Regions from separate parts of the Pseudomonas sp. UF-293 genome, predicted to be linked through region 3. Evidence: predicted binding sites of a transcription regulator. Region 3 holds the regulator's gene; each other region holds the start of a gene.
The links. The regulator sigma-54, encoded in region 3, starts transcription at its own class of promoters, with help from an activator protein. The targets are predictions, from matches to a motif close to ANTGGCATNNANNTTGCTNT.

Region 1: a site for sigma-54 is predicted at 1,564-1,583, ahead of AC4IHP_RS21350 (CmpA/NrtA family ABC transporter substrate-binding protein). Genes of this name have one in related genera too.
Region 2: a site for sigma-54 is predicted at 1,539-1,558, ahead of AC4IHP_RS19840 (circularly permuted type 2 ATP-grasp protein). Genes of this name have one in related genera too.
Region 4: a site for sigma-54 is predicted at 1,704-1,723, ahead of AC4IHP_RS04695 (flagellar hook-length control protein FliK). Genes of this name have one in related genera too.

The regions. Positions count from the first base shown of each region.
Region 1 covers NZ_JBSICA010000024.1:19,809-23,107, reverse strand. The annotation lists gene rmf (ribosome modulation factor) at 1-214, shown strand, start outside; gene AC4IHP_RS21355 (quinone-dependent dihydroorotate dehydrogenase) at 454-1,476, opposite strand; gene AC4IHP_RS21350 (CmpA/NrtA family ABC transporter substrate-binding protein) at 1,695-2,906, shown strand; gene AC4IHP_RS21345 (ANTAR domain-containing response regulator) at 2,922-3,299, shown strand, end outside.
Region 2 covers NZ_JBSICA010000020.1:54,119-57,417, forward strand. The annotation lists gene AC4IHP_RS19835 (alpha-E domain-containing protein) at 1-83, opposite strand, end outside; gene AC4IHP_RS19840 (circularly permuted type 2 ATP-grasp protein) at 96-1,505, opposite strand; gene AC4IHP_RS19845 (ribonuclease E inhibitor RraB) at 1,982-2,329, opposite strand; gene AC4IHP_RS19850 (hypothetical protein) at 2,539-2,772, opposite strand; gene speE (polyamine aminopropyltransferase) at 2,996-3,299, opposite strand, start outside.
Region 3 covers NZ_JBSICA010000012.1:32,189-35,487, reverse strand. The annotation lists gene lptA (lipopolysaccharide transport periplasmic protein LptA) at 1-5, shown strand, start outside; gene lptB (LPS export ABC transporter ATP-binding protein) at 5-730, shown strand; gene AC4IHP_RS15135 (RNA polymerase factor sigma-54) at 897-2,387, shown strand; gene hpf (ribosome hibernation-promoting factor, HPF/YfiA family) at 2,461-2,769, shown strand; gene ptsN (PTS IIA-like nitrogen regulatory protein PtsN) at 2,782-3,246, shown strand; gene rapZ (RNase adapter RapZ) at 3,249-3,299, shown strand, end outside.
Region 4 covers NZ_JBSICA010000002.1:489,210-492,508, forward strand. The annotation lists gene AC4IHP_RS04685 (ATP-binding SpoIIE family protein phosphatase) at 1-1,277, shown strand, start outside; gene AC4IHP_RS04690 (Hpt domain-containing protein) at 1,308-1,655, shown strand; gene AC4IHP_RS04695 (flagellar hook-length control protein FliK) at 1,760-3,127, shown strand.

The DNA of each region.
Region 1 (3,299 bases), on a different contig from region 3:
GAGAAGACTTAAGCGTGATCCGTTGGAAAGAGCATTTTTGCGCGGATATCAATATGGCGTTGGTGGCAAATCCCGTGAGCTTTGCCCATTTACTCTACCGTCGGTACGTCAAGCCTGGATCAACGGCTGGCGAGAAGGACGCGGCGACAACTGGGACGGTATGACCGGCACTGCGGGAATCCACAGACTCAACGAACTTCACGCCGTCGGCTGACACAGGGCATTTATTCCGACACGACAATCTGAATCTGCATTGAATTAACCACGCACGTCCTTCCCGGACGGCGGGCTACGGCCCAGGGGCTCCTTCGAGGAGCCCTTTTTATTGCCGGTGTGGCTGACACATATCTCGTGTAGGAGCTGCCGAAGGCTGCGATCTTTTGATCTTGTTTTTTTAGAATCAAAAGCAAGATCAAAAGATCGCAGCCTTCGGCAGCTCCTACGGGGACCGGGTTATTTGCGCAACGCAGCGATGGCGTCTACCGATTCACGAATCAGCGCCGGGCCTTTGTAGATGAAGCCCGAATAGATCTGCACCAGGCTTGCACCGGCGGTGATCTTCTCCGCTGCATGTTTGCCTTCGGTAATCCCGCCCGCAGCAATGATCGGCAAACGCCCGGCCAATTCGCGCGCCAGGACCTTCACGGTATTGGTGCTCTTCTCGCGCACCGGCGCGCCGGACAGACCGCCCGCCTCGTCGCCATGCTCCATGCCTTCGACACCGACACGGCTCAGGGTAGTGTTGGTGGCGATGACCGCGTCCATGCCGGTTTCGATCAACGCCTGGGCAACCTGCGCAGTTTCTTCGTCGGTCATGTCCGGCGCGATCTTGATCGCCAGCGGCACATGCTTGCCGTGACGCAACGCCAGTTCGGCGCGGCGTGTGGCCAGATCAGCGAGCAATTGCTTGAGCGAATCACCGAACTGCAGGCTGCGCAGGCCCGGGGTGTTTGGCGAGCTGACATTGACGGTGACGTAGCTGGCGTGGGCGTAAACCTTGTCCAGGCAGATCAGGTAATCGTCGACCGCACGCTCGACCGGGGTGTCGAAGTTCTTGCCGATATTGATGCCCAGCACGCCTTTGTATTTTGCCGCAGCGACCCGCGCCAGCAGGTTATCCACGCCAAGGTTGTTGAAGCCCATGCGGTTGATGATCGCCTCGGCTTCCGGCAGGCGGAAGATCCGTGGTTTCGGGTTGCCCGGCTGCGGACGCGGGGTCACGGTGCCGATTTCGACAAAGCCGAAACCCAGTTGCGCAAAGCCGTCGATGGCCGCGCCGTTCTTGTCCAGACCTGCCGCCAGCCCTACCGGGTTCGGAAACTCCAGCCCCATGACGGTCACCGGCATTTTCGCCGGCGCCTTGCACAGCAAGCCGTTGAGGCCCAAACGTCCACCCGCGCCGATCAGATCCAGCGACAGATCGTGGGAGGTTTCCGGGGAAAGTTTGAACAACAGCTGACGGGCCAGGGTGTACATGGGCGGCAATGACTCGGGCGGCGAAAAGAGGCGGCGATTATAGCCGGGCATCGTCCCCCGGCGCGAGGCGCCTGCGCGAATCAGGCGACTGGCATATGCCTTGCACCGCCCTGCTCATCAGTCTGCCGACCAATGACGGCGCGCAGGCCAGGACAATGGCGTCGTCCCCGGGTTTTGCCTGCGCAGAATCCGGGACGGCGTTTTTTTTGAGGTAGCGTATGAACGAAACGTCCTTGGGGCCTCTGGCCTGGGTCAACGGCAGCGATGCGCCGGAAAAAAGTGCGATCAATCTCGGCTTCATGGCGCTGAGCGACTGCGCCTCGGTGGTGGTCGCCGCCACCCAGGGCTTCGCCCAGCCCTACGGCCTGACCCTGAACCTCAAGCGCCAGGCGTCATGGGCCAACCTGCGCGACAAACTGGTCAGCGGCGAGCTGGATGCCGCGCACAGCCTGTACGGGCTGATTTATGCGGTGCACCTGGGCATCGGCGGCGTCGCCCCGACCGACATGGCGGTGCTGATGGGCCTGAACCAGAATGGCCAGAGCCTGAATCTGTCCCATGGCTTGCAACAGGCTGGCGTGAACAGTCCTGAAGCGCTTGATCGGCATGTGCACCAAAGCCGCGCAAAACTGACCTTCGCCCAGACCTTTCCCACCGGCACTCACGCGATGTGGCTGTATTACTGGCTCGCGAGCCAGGGCATTCATCCGTTGCAGGACGTCGACAGCGTGGTGGTGCCGCCGCCACAAATGGTGGCGCACCTGCAAGCCGGGCGCATCGACGGCTTTTGCGTCGGCGAGCCGTGGGCGGCCAGCGCCGTGCAACAGGATCTCGGCTTCACCTTGGCGACCAGCCAGAGCATCTGGCCCGACCACCCGGAAAAAATCCTCGGCTGCACCCGTGAATTCGTCGAGCAGTATCCCAACACCGCGCGCGCCTTGGTCATGGCCATTCTTGAGGCCAGCCGCTTCATCGAAGAAAGCCCGGAAAACCGCCGCAGCACCGCACAATTGCTCAGCGCTGCGGAATACCTCGACACTCCCGCCGCGTGCATCGAACCGCGCTTTATGGGCGACTACGCCGATGGCCTCGGCAATCGCTGGCAGGATCCGCATGCGCTGCGTTTTCATGGCGAGGGCGAGGTCAATCTTCCCTACCTTTCCGACGGCATGTGGTTCATGACCCAATTCCGTCGCTGGGGTCTGTTGCGCGAGGATCCGGACTATCTGGCCGTCGCCCGTCAGGTTCAACGTCTGGATCTGTACCGCGAGGCAGCGAGTGCTGTCGGTGTCGCGACTTCCTGCGCAGACCTGCGCAGCAGCCAGTTGCTCGACGGCAGGGTCTGGGACGGCAGCGACCCGGCGGGCTATGCACGCAGTTTCAAACTGCATGCCCTGAACGACGCCGCCCCCCTTCTCGCCCAGCGCTGACAGGAGACCGCGAACATGTTGCGCATTCTGCTGATCAACGATACCGCGAAAAAAGTCGGACGCCTGAAAGCGGCGCTGAGCGAGGCCGGCTTCGAAGTGATCGACGAATCCGGCCTGACCATCGACCTGCCGGCGCGCGTCGAAACGGTGCGCCCGGACGTGATCCTGATCGATACCGAGTCACCGAGCCGCGATGTCATGGAGCAAGTGGTGCTGGTCAGCCGCGACCAGCCCCGGCCGATCGTGATGTTCACCGACGAACATGACCCGGGAGTGATGCGTCAGGCGATCAAGTCCGGGGTCAGTGCCTACATCGTCGAGGGCATCCACGCACAGCGGCTGCAGCCGATTCTCGACGTGGCGATGGCGCGCTTCGAGAGTGACCAGGCTTTG
Region 2 (3,299 bases), on a different contig from region 3:
ATGTCGAGCATGCGCGCGAGGTTCTCCGCACGCTCCAGATATCGCGACATCCAGTACAGATCCGAGGCAGTTCTACTTAACATGGCAAGCTTCCTTCAATCCTCGACTACCCAGGTGTCCTTGGTGCCGCCGCCCTGGGAGGAATTCACCACCAGGGAGCCTTCACGCAACGCGACACGGGTCAAACCACCGGGTACAACCCGGGTTTCGCGACCGGACAACACGAACGGACGCAAATCGATATGGCGCGGAGCAATGCCATTTTCGACAAAGGTCGGACAGGTCGACAGCGACAGCGTCGGCTGCGCGATGTAGGCATGTGGTTTAGCTTTGATGCGCTCGCGGAACGCATCGATTTCCGCCGTCGTCGCGGCTGGCCCGACCAGCATCCCGTAACCGCCGGAGCCCTGGGTTTCCTTGACCACCAGATCCGGAAGATTGGCCAGCACGTGGGAAAGTTCAGACGGGTTGCGGCATTGCCAGGTCGGCACGTTTTTCAGAATCGGTTCTTCGTCGAGGTAGAAACGGATCATCTCGGTGACGAACGGGTACACCGATTTATCGTCCGCCACGCCGGTGCCGATGGCATTCGCCAGCACCACATTGCCGGAACGATAGGACGATAGCAGCCCCGGCACGCCGAGCATCGAGTCAGGGTTGAACGCCAGCGGATCGAGGAATGCGTCATCGAGGCGACGGTAGATCACGTCGACCGCTTTCGGGCCATCGGTGGTGCGCATGAATACCTTGTCGTCCCGCACGAACAAATCAGCGCCTTCCACCAGTTCAACACCCATTTCCCGCGCCAGAAACGCATGTTCGAAGAACGCGCTGTTGAAGCGCCCTGGCGTAAGTACCACCACACTGGGGTTTTCGATCGGGCTGGAGCTTTTCAGCGTGTCGAGCAGCAGATTGGGATAGTGATCGATCGGCGCGATGCGCTGGGCGGCGAACAGTTCGGGGAACAGGCGCATCATCATCTTGCGGTCTTCGAGCATGTAGCTCACGCCGCTGGGTGTGCGCAGGTTGTCCTCGAGGACGTAATAAGTGCCATCGCCGTCGCGCACCAGATCGACGCCGGAGATGTGCGAGTAGATGTCGCGGTGCAGATCCAGGCCCTGCATCGCCAACTGGTATTGCTCGTTGGCCAGCACCTGTTCGGCGGGAATGATCCCGGCCTTGATGATGCGCTGCTCGTGATAGAGGTCGGCGAGAAACATGTTCAACGCCTTGACCCGCTGAATACAGCCACGCTCGACAATCCGCCATTCACTGGCGGGGATGCTGCGAGGAATCGTATCGAACGGAATCAGTCGCTCGGTGCCTTGCTCGTCGCCATAGAGCGTGAAGGTGATCCCGGCCCGGTGAAACAACAGATCGGCCTCGCGACGGCGCTGCGCGAGCAACTCGTCAGGTGTCTCGGCCAGCCAGCGGGCGAATTCCCGGTAATGCGGGCGGACCAGGCCGCCGGCATCGTACATCTCATCAAAATAGGTGCGGATCATGCCGTACTCCTTGTCACTCCGGACATACAGGCCTTCGCAAGGCCCGTGCCATCGGCATAAACGCTTTTAATTCAATCGGTTGTAGATCTATGCCGCAGACCGCGCACCATTCCTGTGCGGCAAATGCCCCGGCCCGATTGCCCCCGCTTCATTGCGACGCACTGCATCGCCTATCACCAGCATAGTCAGAGTTGATTTCACTGCCCGGCCGCGACTGCGGATAATCCGCGCATTCGCTGCAAAACTTCCCCGGCACGGCGTCGTGAAGTCGCCAGCTCACTGAGCTGAACTGCCTTGGCAGCCCCGTCCCGACAGGACTTTATTGCATACCCGTCTTCCCTTTTAGCCAGCCTCTCCGGTGGCTTTTTTTTGCCGGAGATTCTTGTTTCAGGGTTTTGCCACTGCGATGTGCAGAAGCCAGAAACGACAACGGCCGACCCGAAGGTCAGCCGTTGTCCGACAAACAATGCGCAAGATCAATTCAACCGGTAACGATTGCGCACCTCCTGCTTCACGCCCCAACCCTCGATAATGCCGCCCAGCGGTTCGACCACGGCAGAAAAGCCTTGCTCGAAATCGCCAATATCGTCATAGGTCGCATACATCACTTTGCTCAATTCCAGCGACCAGGCGCCGTCGTCGCGCGCACTGACCTGGGCATTGATGGATTCACCGCGAAATTTGCCTGCTGCCCTGCGCGCCCGCTCCTCGTCCGGGAAAATCGCGTAGAACTCGATGGGATGGAACCGGGAAAAATCGAAACCGCCTTCTTTCATGCGGCGCAGAACGTTGCTGCTGATGTCTTCTTGATAGGCTGTGCTCATGAATCGTCCCCCTCGATTGATGGATAGACTTTCCGTATTCCCGCCCCGGGCCTTTTGGCCTAAGTACTACGGCAACGTGGTTGCGCGCGGGAAACAAGCATGTAGCTGACAAGACCAGACCTTAGCGATCCATTCGCTGATCTCGCTTGCAGAGTAGCCCCAAGAGAGCGCCGCTGCCAAGGCCTGGTTTTCGAGATGACAGGAAGTGTTCAGATGGGTGTGATGCTGCGGATTTCGATGCCGTTCTGGGTCTTGAGGTTTTTCACCCCGGCATCGGCGGTGCGCCCTTCCAGATCGTTCAGATCCAGCTTGGCGGCGACCGGAAGAAGCCGCTCCTTGATCAGCCGTGCGGCTTCATCATCGGACGGGCATTCCTCACGTTCGAAGACTTCATCAACAATTTCGCCGTGATCATCCACGAAAGTGACTTTCCACTTTTGCATCAGTGCCTCCTCGATCAACCCGTAAATGGGCTTACCTCTATCTCGACTTTTTTCCGCGATAGTTGGTTCAAAAGGATTACAGCACGTGGTCAGGAAAAACGGATGAGCGTTGTGGGAGCGAGCCTGCTCGCGAAGGCGGCGTGCCAGTCGACATTGAGTTGGCTGACACTGCGCTTTCGCGAGCAGGCTCGCTCCCACAAGGAGGTTTTTTTGCGGGGAAGTATCAGTCGTTGCTCGGCTTGTTGACCGCTTGCAGCACGTATTGCGGCAAGGCGAACGCGCCAATGTGGATTTCCGGGTTGTAGTAGCGGGTGACGATGCCGCTGCCGATGAAGCGCTGTTGCAGGGTTTCACGGCTGAGCTTGCGGTAGGCCGGGTTGGTCGAGCCCCAGGCGAAGGTCATCGAACCACCGATGTAAGTGGGCACGGCGGCCTGATAGAAATGCCAGTCCGGGAACAGGCTGCGCAGGCGACCAGCGGTGGTTTTGACTTCGTCGATCTGCATGAACGGCGTGCCGTTCTGAGTG
Region 3 (3,299 bases):
AGTAATGGCAACTCTGAAAGCTCAGCACCTGGCCAAGGCCTATAAAAGCCGCCAGGTCGTGCGTGACGTCAGCTTGTCGATCGACAGCGGGCAGATCGTCGGCCTGCTCGGCCCGAACGGCGCCGGCAAGACGACGTGCTTCTACATGATCGTCGGCCTGGTGCAGGCCGATCAGGGCCGCGTGCTGATCGATGACCTGGACGTCAGCCACCAGCCGATGCACGGCCGCGCCAAGGCCGGTATCGGCTATCTGCCGCAAGAAGCTTCGATCTTCCGCAAACTGTCGGTTGCCGACAACATCATGGCGATCCTCGAGACCCGCCCGGAACTCGACAAGGCCGGTCGGCGCAAGGAGCTGGAAAGCCTGCTGCAGGAATTCCACATCAGCCACATCCGCGACAACCTCGGCATGAGCCTGTCCGGTGGTGAGCGCCGCCGGGTGGAAATCGCTCGTGCCCTGGCCACTGCGCCGAAATTCATCCTGCTCGACGAACCGTTCGCCGGTGTCGACCCGATCTCGGTCGGCGACATCAAGCAGATCATCCACCACCTCAAGGCCAAGGGCATCGGTGTGCTGATCACCGACCACAACGTCCGTGAGACGCTGGATATCTGCGAAACCGCTTACATCGTCAACGACGGTCAACTGATCGCCGAAGGTGATGCCGAGACCATCCTGGCCAACGATCTGGTCAAGGAAGTGTATCTGGGTCACGAGTTCCGCCTGTAAGCGCGACAGCGCTGTATCGATTCAAGGCGCATTTATCCGCTTTAATTGTTACAGCGCTCTAGGCAAACACTTCAGTTTCAGGCATATAATTTGCTTAAGTTTGGCGCTTCGGCGCCCTGTAGTGGATGGCGCAAAGCGCCGGCGAATAAGGTGTTAAGCCCCTGCCATGAAACCATCGCTAGTCTTGAGAATGGGCCAGCAGCTGACGATGACACCGCAGCTGCAACAGGCCATCCGTCTGCTCCAATTGTCGACCCTGGACCTGCAACAGGAGATCCAGGAGGCTCTGGAATCCAATCCGATGCTCGAGCGCCAGGAAGAAGGCGACGACTTCGACAACGCCGATCCTCTGGCCGACAACGCCGAACAGAAGCCCGCCGAAATACAGGAACCCTCCTACCAGGAAACCGCCCCGACGGTGGACAACCTTGAGGATGGCGAATGGAACGAACGCATCCCTAACGAACTCCCCGTGGATACCGCGTGGGAAGACGTCTACCAGACCAGCGCCAGCAGCCTGCCCAGCAGCGATGACGACGAGTGGGATTTCACCACCCGCACGTCGGCCGGCGAGAGCCTGCAAAGCCATCTGCTGTGGCAACTGAACCTGGCACCGATGTCCGACACCGATCGCTTGATCGCCGTGACTCTGATCGACTGCATCAACAATCAGGGCTATCTGGACGAAACACTCGAAGAAATTCTTGAAGCGTTCGATCCGGAACTGGACATCGAGCTCGATGAAATCGAAGCCGTCCTGCATCGCATCCAGCAATTTGAGCCCGCCGGGATCGGCGCCCGCAACCTCAGCGAATGCCTGCTCCTGCAACTTCGCCAGTTGCCGGCCAAAACACCGTGGCTGGCTGAGGCCAAGCGCCTCGTCGCCGATTACATCGACCTGCTGGGCAGCCGCGATTACAGCCAGTTGATGCGCCGCATGAAGCTCAAGGAAGACGAGCTGCGCCAGGTCATCGAGCTGGTACAGAGCCTCAATCCGCGTCCGGGCTCGCAGATCGAATCGACCGAAGCCGAATACGTCATTCCCGATGTGATCGTGCGCAAGGACAACGAGCGCTGGCTGGTCGAGCTGAACCAGGAATCGGTGCCACGCCTGCGGGTCAACGCCCAGTACGCCGGTTTTGTGAAACGTGCCGACACCAGCGCCGACAACACTTTCATGCGCAACCAGCTGCAGGAAGCCCGCTGGTTCATCAAGAGCCTGCAGAGCCGCAACGAAACCCTGATGAAAGTGGCCACGCAGATCGTCGAACATCAGCGCGGTTTCCTCGAATACGGCGACGAAGCGATGAAGCCGCTGGTGCTGCATGACATCGCCGAAGCGGTCGGCATGCACGAATCGACGATTTCCCGGGTGACCACGCAAAAGTTCATGCATACCCCGCGCGGTATTTATGAGCTGAAATACTTTTTCTCCAGCCACGTCAGCACCTCCGAAGGCGGCGAATGCTCGTCCACGGCGATTCGCGCGATCATCAAGAAACTGGTAGCCGCGGAAAATCAGAAAAAGCCGTTGAGTGACAGCAAGATCGCTGGTTTACTGGAGGCACAAGGCATTCAGGTGGCTCGCCGCACCGTCGCCAAGTACCGCGAATCCCTCGGAATCGCGCCTTCGAGCGAACGCAAGCGGTTGATGTAAGCCACGTTACAGCGTTCCAGTGGCAGGCTTTTCGGCCTGCCGCTTTATGCACTGGCAACGAAGGAGAAGCTGTATGCAAGTCAACATCAGTGGACACCAACTGGAAGTGACCCAACCTCTGCGTTCCTACATCGAGGAAAAACTCCAACGACTGGAGCGACATTTCGACAAGATCACCAACGTGCAAGTCACGATGTGCGTCGAAAAGCTGAAGCAGAAGATCGAAGCCACCTTGCATATCCCCGGCAGCGAAGTGGTCGCCAACGCAGAAGATACCGACATGTACGCTGCGATCGACTCACTCACCGACAAGCTGGATCGCCAACTCAAAAAGCATAAGGAAAAGACCCAGAGCCTCCTCCAGGGCGCAACCGGTCGTTAACACCCCTATCCCATGATCCGACTTGAAACCATCCTGACCCCCGGCCGTTCCCAGGTGAACGCGCCGGGCGGCAGCAAGAAAAAAGCCCTCGAACAAATTGCCAACCTGATCCACCGCGAAGTGCCGGATCTGGCGATGCAGGATGTTTTCGAGGCGCTGATCGCCCGTGAAAAACTCGGCTCCACCGGTTTTGGCAACGGCATCGCCATCCCCCACTGCCGCCTCAAAGGCTGCGCGGGACCGGTGAGCGCCCTGTTGCACCTCGAAGCCCCGATCGATTTCGACGCCATCGACGGCGCCCCGGTTGACCTGTTGTTTGTGCTGCTGGTCCCGGAAGCCGCGACCGATGCGCATCTGGAGTTGCTGCGCCAGATCGCCAGCATGCTCGACCGCAAGGAAGTGCGCGACAAATTGCGCAGCGCTCCGAGCAATGAAGCCTTGTACCAGGTTGTACTGGACGAGCAGAACGGGCACTAATCATGCGTTTGATCATTGTCAGTGGCCGTTCGGGCTCGGGTAAAAGTACCGCC
Region 4 (3,299 bases), on a different contig from region 3:
ATCACGACTATCTGCTCAACGAACAGCGTGTGGCCAAAGCGGTGTTCGACAAGGTCGCCCATTCCGGCTGCCTGAGTGCGCCGAATATCCGCTACCTGCAATCGCCTTACGCGCTGTTCAATGGCGACTTGTTGCTCGCGGCGTACACGCCCGCCGGTGACATGCACGTCATGCTCGGCGATTTCACCGGGCATGGTTTGCCGGCAGCGGTGGGGGCGATGCCGCTGGCCGAGGTGTTCTACGGCATGACCGCCAAGGGCTACGGGTTGACGGAGACCCTGCGCGAGATGAACGCCAAGCTCAAGCGCATCCTGCCGGTGGACATGTTCTGCTGCGCCACGTTGCTCTGCCTGAGTTTTCAGAGCCGCTCGGTGGAGGTGTGGAACGGCGGCATGCCTGACGGTTACCTGCACCGCATGGCCAGCGGCGAGCGCGTGCCTTTGCCGGCGCGGCATTTGCCCCTGGGAATTCTCAGTGCGCAGGCCTTCGATGACCGAACGGATGTGTATCCGATGGCCGTTGATGACCGGGTGTTTCTGCTGTCGGACGGGGTGATTGATACCTGCGATGCCAATGATCAGTTGTTCGGCGTCGAGCGCTTGCAGCAGGTCTTTGCTGCCAACCGCGAGCCGGATCGGTTGTTCGAGGACATCGAACAGGCGCTGCGCGATTTTCGCGGGCAGGCCCGTGATGACGTGAGCATGGTCGAGGTCAGCCTTGTCGAGTCGGCGCAGGCGCACGGCGCGGCGCCGGTGTATTCCGACAGCGGCCAGTCGTGCCCGCTGGACTGGTCGGCCAGTTTCGAGTTTCGCGGTGCCACGCTCAGGCGCTTCAATCCGTTGCCGTTTCTCTTGCAATTGCTGCTCGAGGTACATGGCCTGCGTCCGCAGAGCGGGGCGCTGTACAGCGTGATCGCCGAGTTGTATTCCAATGCGCTGGAGCATGGCGTGCTGGGGCTCGACTCGCGTCTCAAGTGCGATGCGACGGGGTTCGCCCGTTACTATGAAATGCGCGCCGCGCGGCTGGAGTCGCTGCAGGATGGTTATGTGCGCGTGCATTTGCAGGTGCAACCGCAGGGCGAGGGCGGGCGTCTGGTCATCCGGGTCGAAGACAGCGGCGAAGGTTTTGATGTGGCGCGGGTCATGGAGCGGCCGCTGGATAACGTCCGCTTGTCGGGACGCGGCATCAGCCTGATCCGGCAACTGGGGCGCAACGCCAGTTGGTCGGACCAAGGTCGTAGTGCCAGCGTGGAGTTTTTCTGGGAGATTGAGGCATAATCCGCCCATTCTTGATCAAGGAGTGAGCAAGTGACTGACCCACATGTAGATCGTGACGTTCTCGACACCTTGCGCGAGGTGATGGAGGACGGTTATCCGGAGTTGCTCGAGACTTTTCTGGCAGACTCGGAAAGTCGCCTGCACGAGTTGCAGGACAGCACCAGCGCCAAAGTGCTTTCCGATGTAGCGCATAGCTTCAAGGGCAGCGCCAGCAACATGGGCGCGGTTCGACTGGCTGGGTTGTGCCAGGACCTTGAGTCGAATGCCAAGGACAAAAGTCCGGAAGCGCTCGCTCAGCTAGTCGCCGATATCCATGCTGAATTCGCCGAAGTACGCCCGGTGTACGAAAGCGAAAAGCACCACGCCCACATCCACTGAAGCTGCCGTCCGGCGCTTTTCGCAAGTGTCTGGCCAAACTGGCCCGGCACTTGCAGTCTACTTGCTCAACTGTACCTACGATCCAGTGCAGCGGAGACCGTGTCATGCCTGCGACCCCCAACATTCTTCTTCAGACCGCCGCCCAGGCCAAGGCGCAAGCCGCCTCTGCCAAATCGTCGGCAATGGCCGCAGACGCCGGGGACAAGGCTTCCAGCTTCGCCAGAGTGTTTGCCGATCAGGCGCCGGCCAAGCCTGCCGCAAGCGCCGATAATTCAGTCAAACCGGCACGCGATAAAGTCGCTGACAGCAGCGGCAAAAAGGATATCGGCAAAGACCAGTCTGCCGCGCCCGAGCCAGCAGTTGCCGATAGCGGCAAAGCGTTGCCAGCCGACAAAGCGGCGGCGAGCGATGACGCGACAGCCACTGCCGATGACACCTCTGAAACTGTACAAACCCCTGTGGCCGATGCCGCGCCTGTAGACCCGGCCCTTGATCCGGCTCTGGCGCAAGTCGTCCAGCCGTTGGTGGCAGCGCCTGCTGTGCAGGCACCGGTAGCCGCAACGCCAGCCCAGGCGGAAACCGAAACGCCTGCATTGGCGGCCTTGCCGGGCATGGTCAAAGATCCGGCGGCCACCGACAGCGATTTCGATCCGTCGGCAGACCCGCTCGACTCGATGCCGGCGGTGCGCATGGCGATGGAGCAGGGCGGACATATTTCCGCCGCCAGTCAGGCGCAGCCGAAAGCCTCGCCTGCTCAAGCTCAGGCCGACGGTGAATTGACCGCCGCGCAGAACTTTGCCGCCGGCATGGCCAGCATGCTCGACGTGCAGGCCGACAAGGACAGCACCAGTCAGGGCGGCGAAAAAGCTTTCAGCGGGCTGATCGATGATGGTTTGAAAGATTTGAAATCCGCCACCAGCGACACCCGTGTCGATGACTTCGCCAACCGTCTGGCGGCACTCACGCAGGCCGCAACGCCAAAAACCGCGAATGCGCTGCCGGTGAATCAGCCGATCGCCATGCACCAGAGCGGCTGGACCGAAGAAGTGGTCAACCGCGTCATGTACCTGTCCAGCGTCAACCTCAAAGCCGCCGACATTCAGTTGCAGCCGGCAGAGCTTGGGCGTCTGGATATCCGCGTGAACATGGTTCCCGATCAGCAGACCCAGGTCACCTTCATGAGCGCGCACCCGAGCGTGCGTGAAGCGCTCGACAGCCAGATGCACCGCCTGCGCGACATGTTCAACCAGCAGGGCATGGGCCAGGTCGACGTCAACGTCGCCGACCAGAACCGTGGCTGGCAGGGTCAGCAGGGCCAGGAACAGGCGCAGCAGGGCCAGAGTGGCCGGACCAGCGCTGCGGGTGGTCGCCTTGATTCGGTAGATGAAGAGTTGGCTCCGGCCAGCGTGGCGGAAGTCGCGGCTCAAACGACTAGCGTGATCGGCACCAGCGCGGTCGACTATTACGCCTGATACAACGCAATACCAATGTGGGAGCGAGCCTGCTCGCGAATACGGTGTGACATTCAACCTATATGTTGACTGACACATTGCTTTCGCAAGCAGGCTCGCTCCCACATTTGTTTATGGCGCCGTTCAGATGACGCGCTGACACTTCTGGCATAACACTTGCTCTTGCCTTGCC